2 regions of the Arthrobacter sp. K4-10C genome follow, and region 1 is predicted to be linked to the other one. Evidence: riboswitches for the same ligand, from Rfam matches in the RefSeq annotation. Region 1 holds a riboswitch; the other holds the start of a gene.
The links. A riboswitch is a leader RNA that binds a small molecule or an ion and turns the genes downstream of it on or off. The one in region 1 is predicted to bind S-adenosylmethionine.
Positions count from the first base shown of each region.

Region 1 (4,124 bases):
CGAAACAGCGTGCTCCAGCAGTTCGGCTTCGTCGTGGACTTCATCCCAGCTGTAGCCGAGCTGCTGGACCAGGTAGGTCTCAATCAGGCGGTGGCGCCGGACCATGGCCAGGGCTAGCCGCAGGCCTGCATCGGTGAGCGTGATGGCGCTGTACGGCTTATGGTCAACAAGGCCCTGGTCCTTCAGCTTGCGGACCATTTCCGACACGGAGGAGTTGGCGACCCCCAGCCGCTGTGCCAGTTGGGAGGACGTGATGGGTTTGTCCTGCCATTCAGTGAATGAATAGATGACCTTGACGTAGTCCTCGATGGAGGAGGAGGGCGCGCTGGTCTTCACAAAACCAAGCCTACCGGGTGCCCCTGCAGCGCGGCGGAACCGGTCATGCTTTGAGTGCCCGCCAGGACAACGTCAGGTAGGGCAGCTTGATCTCCTCGTCCAAGGCGTGCCCCAGATGCTGGTGCAGGTACCAGTCAAGATTCGCGAGGACCTTGGCCCGGGTGTCCTCGCCTGAACGCAGGTAGTAGCTTCGCGATTTGGTGAGTTCGATCAGGTCGCTGGTGCTGACGTTGTCTTGCCAATGCGTCACATGGCCTTGCAGCTGCCCGAACTCCGGACCCACAAGAGGCCGGTGCTCCGGTTTATAGACGTCTCCGGCATGCATGATCCGGGAGAGCCGGTGTACCCAGGGCACGGTGGTGTCCAGCTGGTTCCAGACAAGCCCCAGCGTGCCGTGCGGGCGCAAGACGCGTGCCAGTTCGGTGCTTGCCGCCAGCGCGTCGCACCAGTGCCACGCCTGGGCAACCGTTACGACGTCGAAGGCGGACGACGGCAGGCCCGTCGCCTCAGCGCTTCCCAGGACAGCAGTGGCGTCCGGGCAGTGCACCTTCAGCTGGTCGAGCATGTCCGCAGACGGATCGACGGCGGTGACGGCCAAGCCGCGGTCCAGCAGCAATTCGGTGAACTTGCCGGTGCCCGCACCGGCATCCAGCGCGTCGCGTGCCCCCGCAGGAAGGAGCCAGTCCACAGATTCCGCAGGATAACCGGGCCGCACACGCTGGTAATGCTTGCCGCCGTGCTGGAAGCTTTTGCCCAGCTCCCGGCGCCGCCCGTGATCAAGCTTGGGGCCACCCCGAACCACGTGCGGCCTCCTTCAGTCAATGCCCTGCGGTAACTTCCGAATTTACCGCATCGCCGTGACGGGACGGATCAGCCGTCGATGCAGGGCGCGGCACCGGCGGTGCCGGGCGTGTTGGGAGCCCAGTGCGGGTACGTGCGGGTGTCATGCGCGGGAACCCAGCGGCCCTCGTCCACCACGTAGTCCCAGCCCAGCCCCTCACGGCGGAGCTTGGCGATGCCGGCCAGGAGCCGCTCCGCGTCTTCAAGACGGGAACCGACACCGAAGCTGGCACGGAGCGAGCCCGAGGGCAGGCCCAGCCGTTTCAGCAGGGGATGGGCACAGAAACGCCCGTCCCGGAGCCCCACGCCGTGCTCAGCCGACAGGTACGCTGCAACGAGGCCGGCGTCGTAGCCCTCAACGGAAAAGTTGACCACGCCAATGGTGTCTGTGTCCGCGTTGGTGTCCTTGAAGATCTGGTGGACGGTTACGCCGTCGATCTTCTGCAGGCCCTCAACCAGGAAGGAGCGGATGGCGGACTCGTGGGCGTGCCAGCGGTCCTGGTCCAGCCCGGCGATCACCTGCGTGGCGCGGGCCAGGGTGGCTGCGCCCAGGACGTTGGGGGAGCCGCCCTCGTGGCGGGCCGGGCCCGTGGCCCAGCTGACGCCGTCGAGCCTGGCTTCCTTGACGGCGCCGCCGCCGGCAAGGTGGGGGATCCCGGCGTCGAGCCAGTCCGGACGCCCCACCAGGACGCCCGTCCCGAACGGCGCGTACAGCTTGTGGCCGGAGAAGGCGATGTAGTCCACGTCGTCCGCGCTGATGTCAACGCGCCGGTGTGGCGCCAGCTGCGCCGCGTCCACCACGATGCGGGCGCCGTGCTGGTGGGCGAGCGTTGCCAGGACCCGGATCGGGAGGATCTCACCCGTGACGTTGGACGCGCCGGTGATGGCCAGCAGGCTGACGCCGCCCTGTTCCAGTTCGGTGCGCACTGCCTCAATGGTTCCCGTGATGGTGTCGGCGGCAACAATGCTCCGGTGGGGGACGCCCTGCCACGGCAGCAGGTTGGCGTGGTGCTCGATGTCGAGGTACAGGACATCGCCCGTGGGCCGGCCGTCGCTGAGGGGCAGGCACCCGGCCAGCAGGTTGAGCGAGTCCGTGGTGTTCCGGGTGAAGATGACGGAGTCGTCCGGGCGGCCGCCCACAAAGTCGCGGACAATGCTGCGGGCGTTCTCGTACACGGACGTGCTGATCTGCGATGCGTACCCGGCGCCGCGGTGGACGCTGGCGTAGAAGGGCAGGATCTCGTTGAGGTAGGCGGACACCACCGAGAGGGCCGGGGCCGACGCTCCGTAGTCGAGGTTGGCATAGCGGACGTGGCCGCCGGAAATCAGCGGCGCCTGGATTTCCGCGCCCGTGACAGCGGCCAAGGGACGGCCTGCCACGGCCCGGCGCTCATCGAATACAGAATCGGCGGTAATTGCGGCGTTGGGGGAGACGGTGGCAGTTGTCACAGAGACCTCACTTCAAAACAGGACTCCGGTATCAGTGGAATCCGCGCTTGCCGCATCCGCTCCGGACCGGCCTGGTCGTCACCCGGGGCACCCCACCGCGAATGGAGGGTTGCCGGCCAGCAAACCGGGGTTTTGCGCTGGCACTCGTGACCTGGTTAAGAGCGTAAAACATGGGGCGGCCAGGATTGAAGCCGGTGCAATTGTTAAGGCATTTGTTACGCGCGGCTGGAAAAAGCGGCGTTCCGTCGAAGAATACGACGGCGGACGCCCCTTTTCGGAGACGTTCGCCGTCGAATGTTCGGTTGAGCAGGAGCTAGAGCAGGTCGTCCAGCCCGGGGTTCAGCCGCTGCAGCACCTCGGAGTGCAGGATCGAGTTGGTGGCCAGGGCGTTTCCACCGAACGGGCCGTCTTCGCCTTCCAGCGAGGTGAAGCGCCCGCCCGCCTCCACCACGATCGGCACCAGGGCCGCCATGTCGTAGAGGTTGAGCTCCGGTTCGCAGGCGATGTCCACCGAGCCCTCCGCCACCATGCAGTAGGACCAGAAGTCACCGTAGGCGCGGGTCCGCCAGACCTCCTCGGTGAGGCCCAGGAACTCGTCCAGGTTTCCGCGTTCCTTCCAGCCGCCCAGGCTCGAGTAGGACAGGGAAGCGTCGGACAGGCTGGAAACATTGGAGACCCGGAGCCGGGTGGCGGCGGCAAGGGAACGGCCCATGTAGGCGCCCATTCCCTTGGCGGCCCACCAGCGCTTGCCCAAGGCAGGGGCACTGACCACGCCGACCACCGGCTCGCCCTCATCAACGAGGGCGATCAAGGTGGCCCAGACCGGCACGCCGCGGACAAAGTTCTTGGTCCCGTCGATGGGGTCGATGATCCACCGGCGCGAGCCGTGGCCGGTGCTGCCGAATTCCTCACCAAGTACTGCATCCCGTGGCCGGGAACGCGAGAGCTGGCCGCGGATGGCTTCTTCGGCGGCCTTGTCCGCGTCCGTGACCGGCGTCAGGTCGGGCTTGGTCTCCACGTGGAGGTCCAGTGCCTTGAAGCGGCTCATGGTCTGGTCATCCACGGAGTCGGCCAGGACATGGGCCAGGCGCAGGTCATCGTTGTAGCTCGAAGCGGGTTGGATCATGGTTCCAAACTACCGTCTGCAGGCGGTTCTGCTGGGAGATCGGCTTCGTCAGTTGACGCTGCCGAGCTCCTTTGCCTCCTGCGCTTCCTCCCGTGGATCCGCTCCGAGGAGCCGGCGCAGGGACGCCAGCCGTGCCTCGCCGGTGGGGCCGGCATGGCCGGCGGCCACCCAGGCATCCAGGCCGCAGTCCACTGCGCTTGCCGTGTGCTTGCAGCCGCGTTCACAGGCGTCGGTGCCCGGGGCGAGGTCAGGAAAGGACCGCAGGATCCGGTCCGGGTCCACGTGCGCCAGGCCGAAGGAACGGATTCCCGGGGTGTCGATGATCCAGCTGCCCGCCGGTGCGTCTGCCAGCCGCAGGGCCAGTGCCGACGAC
Region 1 is NZ_JBNHFI010000009.1:205,168-209,291, reverse strand. It holds gene AC5RUU_RS14385 (metal-dependent transcriptional regulator) at 1-336, opposite strand, end outside; gene AC5RUU_RS14380 (class I SAM-dependent methyltransferase) at 380-1,138, opposite strand; gene AC5RUU_RS14375 (aminotransferase class V-fold PLP-dependent enzyme) at 1,207-2,625, opposite strand; SAM riboswitch class IV at 2,664-2,777, opposite strand; gene hisN (histidinol-phosphatase) at 2,939-3,751, opposite strand; gene rsgA (ribosome small subunit-dependent GTPase A) at 3,800-4,124, opposite strand, start outside.

Region 2 (4,124 bases), on a different contig from region 1:
CTCGGTCAGGAATCCGTCGTGCCCGATAGGCGCCTCGATGAGGTGGACGTCCACGTCCCCTGGAAGCGCCCGGGCAAGTTCGCGTGACTGCGAGGGAAAGTAGAGCCGGTCCGAGTCAACTGCCGCAATGAAGAAACGGGCGTCGGAGCGGGCAAGTGTTTCGGCCAGCGTGCCACGACCCCGGCACACGTCGTGGCTCATGAGCGCCTCGGTGATGGCGATGTAGCTGTTGGCATCAAAACGCTTGACCAGTTTGTTGCCCTGGTGGTCCAGGTAGCTCTCTACCTGGTACCGCCCGCGGCCTGCAAGGCACTCGCCCTGCAGTGGTGATTCGGGAGCCTGGGGCGCCCGCCCGAACCTGCCTTCCAGCTCGGCGGCGGAGCGGTACGTGATATGGGCGATGCGGCGTGCGAGGGCCAGGCCGTCCTCCGGGAAGGGTCCGCCGTAATAGTCGCCGCCGTTGAAGTTGGGGTCCTGGCGGATGGCGAGGGTCTGGGCCTGCGCGAACGCGATCTGTTCCGCCGTGCTGGCGGCGCCGATGGAAATGACGGCGCAGCGCTGCACCCGTTCCGGGTAGGTGACAGCCCATTCCAGTGCGCGGGCGCCCCCCAACGAGCCGCCGAGGACCGCGTACCAGCTGCCGATTCCGAGCTGGTTTGCCAGCCGGGCCTCTGCCACGGTGCTGTCCCGCAGCGTCACCAGGGGGAAACGGGAACCCCACGGCGTTCCGTCCGGGGCGGTCGACGACGGCCCCGTGGACCCGTAGCAACCGCCCACGATGTTGATGGAGACCACGAAGAAGCGGTCCGTATCAACGGGGGCGCCGGGACCGGCCAGTTGTTCCCACCAGCCGGGCTCGTCGCTGTCGCCGCGCGTGACGTGGGTGCTGCCGGTCAGGGCGTGCTCAACCAGGATTGCGTTGCTGCCGTCCGCATTGAGCGTGCCCCAGGTTTCATAGGCGAGGGTGACGTCCGGCAGGTAACCGCCGGCTTCCAGTTCCAGTCCTCCGATGGAGGCGTAGCGGACGATTCCGTGTTCGGGAACGGTGGTACGGGTGACGGTAACCGTCATGGCAAGACCTCTTCTACGCGCTTGCCCACCGGCGGTATGACCGGCAGGCCAGGTCTTCACCCGGGGCACCCCACCGCGGAAGGAGGGTTGCCGGCCAGCAAGCCGGGGCTGTCACTGGCACTCATGACCTGGTTCGAGTGTACGAAACACCACCCGCCCCGGGCCAAGAGTGTGACTGGTTATGACTTCCCCGGCTTGCCGGCACCGGCCCGCCACCCGCCGTCGGATGGTGCTCCCGGGAGCATCCGGCTCAGGCGCCCGGCGCCTCCTTGGCGGCACGGAAGCCGGCCTCAAGGTCAGCGAGGATATCGTCGATGTGTTCCAGGCCCACTGAGAGTCGGACAAGTCCCGGGGTCACACCGGCGACCGCCTGCTGTTCCTGGGAGAGCTGGCTGTGCGTGGTGGATGCCGGGTGGATGACCAGGGAGCGGACGTCCCCGATGTTGGCCACGTGCGAGTGCAGTTCCAGGGCGTCCACGAACCGCTTACCGGCCTCAGCCCCGCCACCCAGGTTGAAGGCGACGATGGCGCCGGTCCCCCGGGGCCCGTACTTGCGGCCGCGCTCGTACCAGGGGCTGGAGGGCAGCCCTGCGTAGGCGACGGATTCGACGTCGTCACGTCCTTCCAGCCAGCGGGCAACTTCGACGGCGTTGGCCACGTGACGTTCCACGCGCAGGCTCAGGGTCTCAAGGCCCTGCGCAATCAGGAAGGCGTTGAACGGCGACACCGCCGAACCAAGGTCCCTCAGGAGCTGGACGCGGGCCTTGAGGATGTAGGACAGGTTGGCGCCCAGGGCCCCGCCCTCGCCGAGGTCGCGGCCATACACGAGGCCGTTGTAGGTGGGGTCGGGGGTGTTGAAGCCGGGGAAACGTTCCGGGTCCTTGCTGAAGTCGAACTTGCCCGAGTCGACGATGACACCTGCAATGGCTGCACCGTGGCCGCCCAGGTACTTGGTGGCCGAGTGGACCACGATGTCCGCTCCCCATTCCAGCGGCCGGATCAGGTACGGCGTGGACAGCGTGTTGTCCACGATCAGGGGCACTCCCGCCTCGTGGGCGGTGCGGGAAACGCCCTCAATGTCCAGCACGTCCTGCCGCGGGTTGGATACCACCTCGGCGAAGAAAAGCTTGGTGTTCGGCTGCACTGCCTCGCGCCAGTGGTCCAGGTTGTCCGGGTCCGCCACGAAGGTGACCGAGATGCCGAACTTCTTCAGGGTGTGGGCGAACAGGTTGTAGGTCCCGCCGTACAGGCTGGGGCTGGCAACGATGTGGTCACCGGCCTCCGCAATGTTCAGGACAGCGAACGTCTCCGCCGCCTGCCCGGAGCTGAGGAGAAGCGCGGCGAGGCCACCTTCAAGGCTGGCGATCCTCTGCTCCACGGCGTCCTGCGTGGGGTTGCCGATGCGGGTGTAGATCGGGGCAAGTTCCGCGAGGGCGAAACGGTTCGCGGCACTCTCGGCGCTTGGAAAGACGAAGGACGTGGACTGGTAGATGGGCAGTGCCCGGGCACCCGTGGCGGCATCCGGCTCCTGGCCTACGTGGATCTGGCGGGTTTCGAAGGACCATCCGTTGGACATTCAAGGCTCCTTTGACATGGGCCCGGCATGCTGGAAGCACCACGGGCCGCGCTTGCCATCCGGCCGATTGCCGGACAGCCAGGTCCTCACCCGGGGCACCCCACCGCGGATGGAGGGTTGCCGGCCAGCGAGCCGGGGCTGGTTGCTGGCACTCATGACCTGAGCCCAGTGTAGGAAGCTGTCCCGCCGTGCGGACAGGATTGTGACGAACATGGTCCCGCGGGTCCTGCCAGGTCCGGAGCTGGTATTGATGGGCTGAAATCGGAAAATCCCAGTAAGGCTACCCTTAGCTGAGAGCCCGATCACAAAGTGCCAAGATGATGGCATGCGCATGGATCACGTCTCTTACGCCTGTGAACACGATGGCCTGGCGGCCACAACCGAACGTATTTCTTCTGCCCTCGGCGTTGAGGCAGTCAAGGGCGGGGTACACCCCCGGTTCGGAACCCGGAATATGATCATCCCGCTCGCGGGCCACAAGTACCTTGAGGTCGTGGAGGTCCTGGACCACCCCGCGTCGGACAAGGCTCCGTTCGGACAGGCCGTGCGTGCCCGCTCCGCGGCGGGCGGCGGTTGGATGGGCTGGTGCGTCGAAGTGGACGACCTTGCCCCGTTCGAGGAACGCCTGGGCCGGGCTGCGGTCAACGGCAACCGCAAGTTCCCGGACGGCCGTGAACTGGTCTGGAAGCAGATCGGAATCCTGGGCCTCATTGCCGATCCCCAGGTGCCCTACATGCTGAAGTGGGAAGGCGATCCCTCGCTGCACCCGTCCAACGCCTACGAGAGCAACATCAAGATGAGCTGCCTGACCATCGCCGGCTCAGCCTCCCGGGTTACCGAGTGGCTGGGTGAGCCGGTGGAGAAGCCGCTGGAGGATGTTGCTGTCGAGTGGGTTGCCCCGCATGGTACGCCCGGCATTCTGTCGGTGACCTTTGAAACCGCCAACGGAGCTGTCACCATCTGACCGCTTCCAGACCGGGCGCAAAGGCCCTCGGAGCTTCGGCCGCCATCAGTGCGTGACAACGGCGTCACCCGCTGACGGCGGCCGAATCTGTTTGAGGGCAGTTGTCTTTCCAGGGGCAGATGCCTTCGGGGCAGTACCCGCGCGGACCTAAGCAAAGCCTTTCGTGTTTCCTCCCGGCCCGGACGCGGACCGGGCGCTTACCGATTGGGCACTGCTCCGTAGCTGGGCCGCTATCCCAGTCCCACGGCCTTGCCGAAGAGACTGAAACCGACGAAGGCCACAATGTCCAGCAGCGCGTGCGCAATCACCAGCGGCATGACGCGCTTGGTCCGGGTGTACAGCCACGCGAACACCACACCCATGACCACGTTGCCGATGAAGGGACCAAAGCCCTGGTACAGGTGGTACGTGCCGCGGAGCAGTGAACTGGCGGCAATGGACAGCGGGACGCTCCAGCCGAACTTTCCGAAGCGGTTCATCAGGTAGCCCACCACTATGACTTCCTCCACCACG
Region 2 is NZ_JBNHFI010000002.1:236,532-240,655, reverse strand. It holds gene metX (homoserine O-acetyltransferase MetX) at 1-1,071, opposite strand, end outside; SAM riboswitch class IV at 1,084-1,200, opposite strand; gene AC5RUU_RS03730 (bifunctional o-acetylhomoserine/o-acetylserine sulfhydrylase) at 1,322-2,647, opposite strand; SAM riboswitch class IV at 2,691-2,807, opposite strand; gene AC5RUU_RS03725 (VOC family protein) at 2,973-3,611, shown strand; gene AC5RUU_RS03720 (CPBP family intramembrane glutamic endopeptidase) at 3,842-4,124, opposite strand, start outside.
Region 2: another riboswitch for S-adenosylmethionine. It lies ahead of AC5RUU_RS03730 (bifunctional o-acetylhomoserine/o-acetylserine sulfhydrylase); the one in region 1 lies ahead of AC5RUU_RS14375 (aminotransferase class V-fold PLP-dependent enzyme).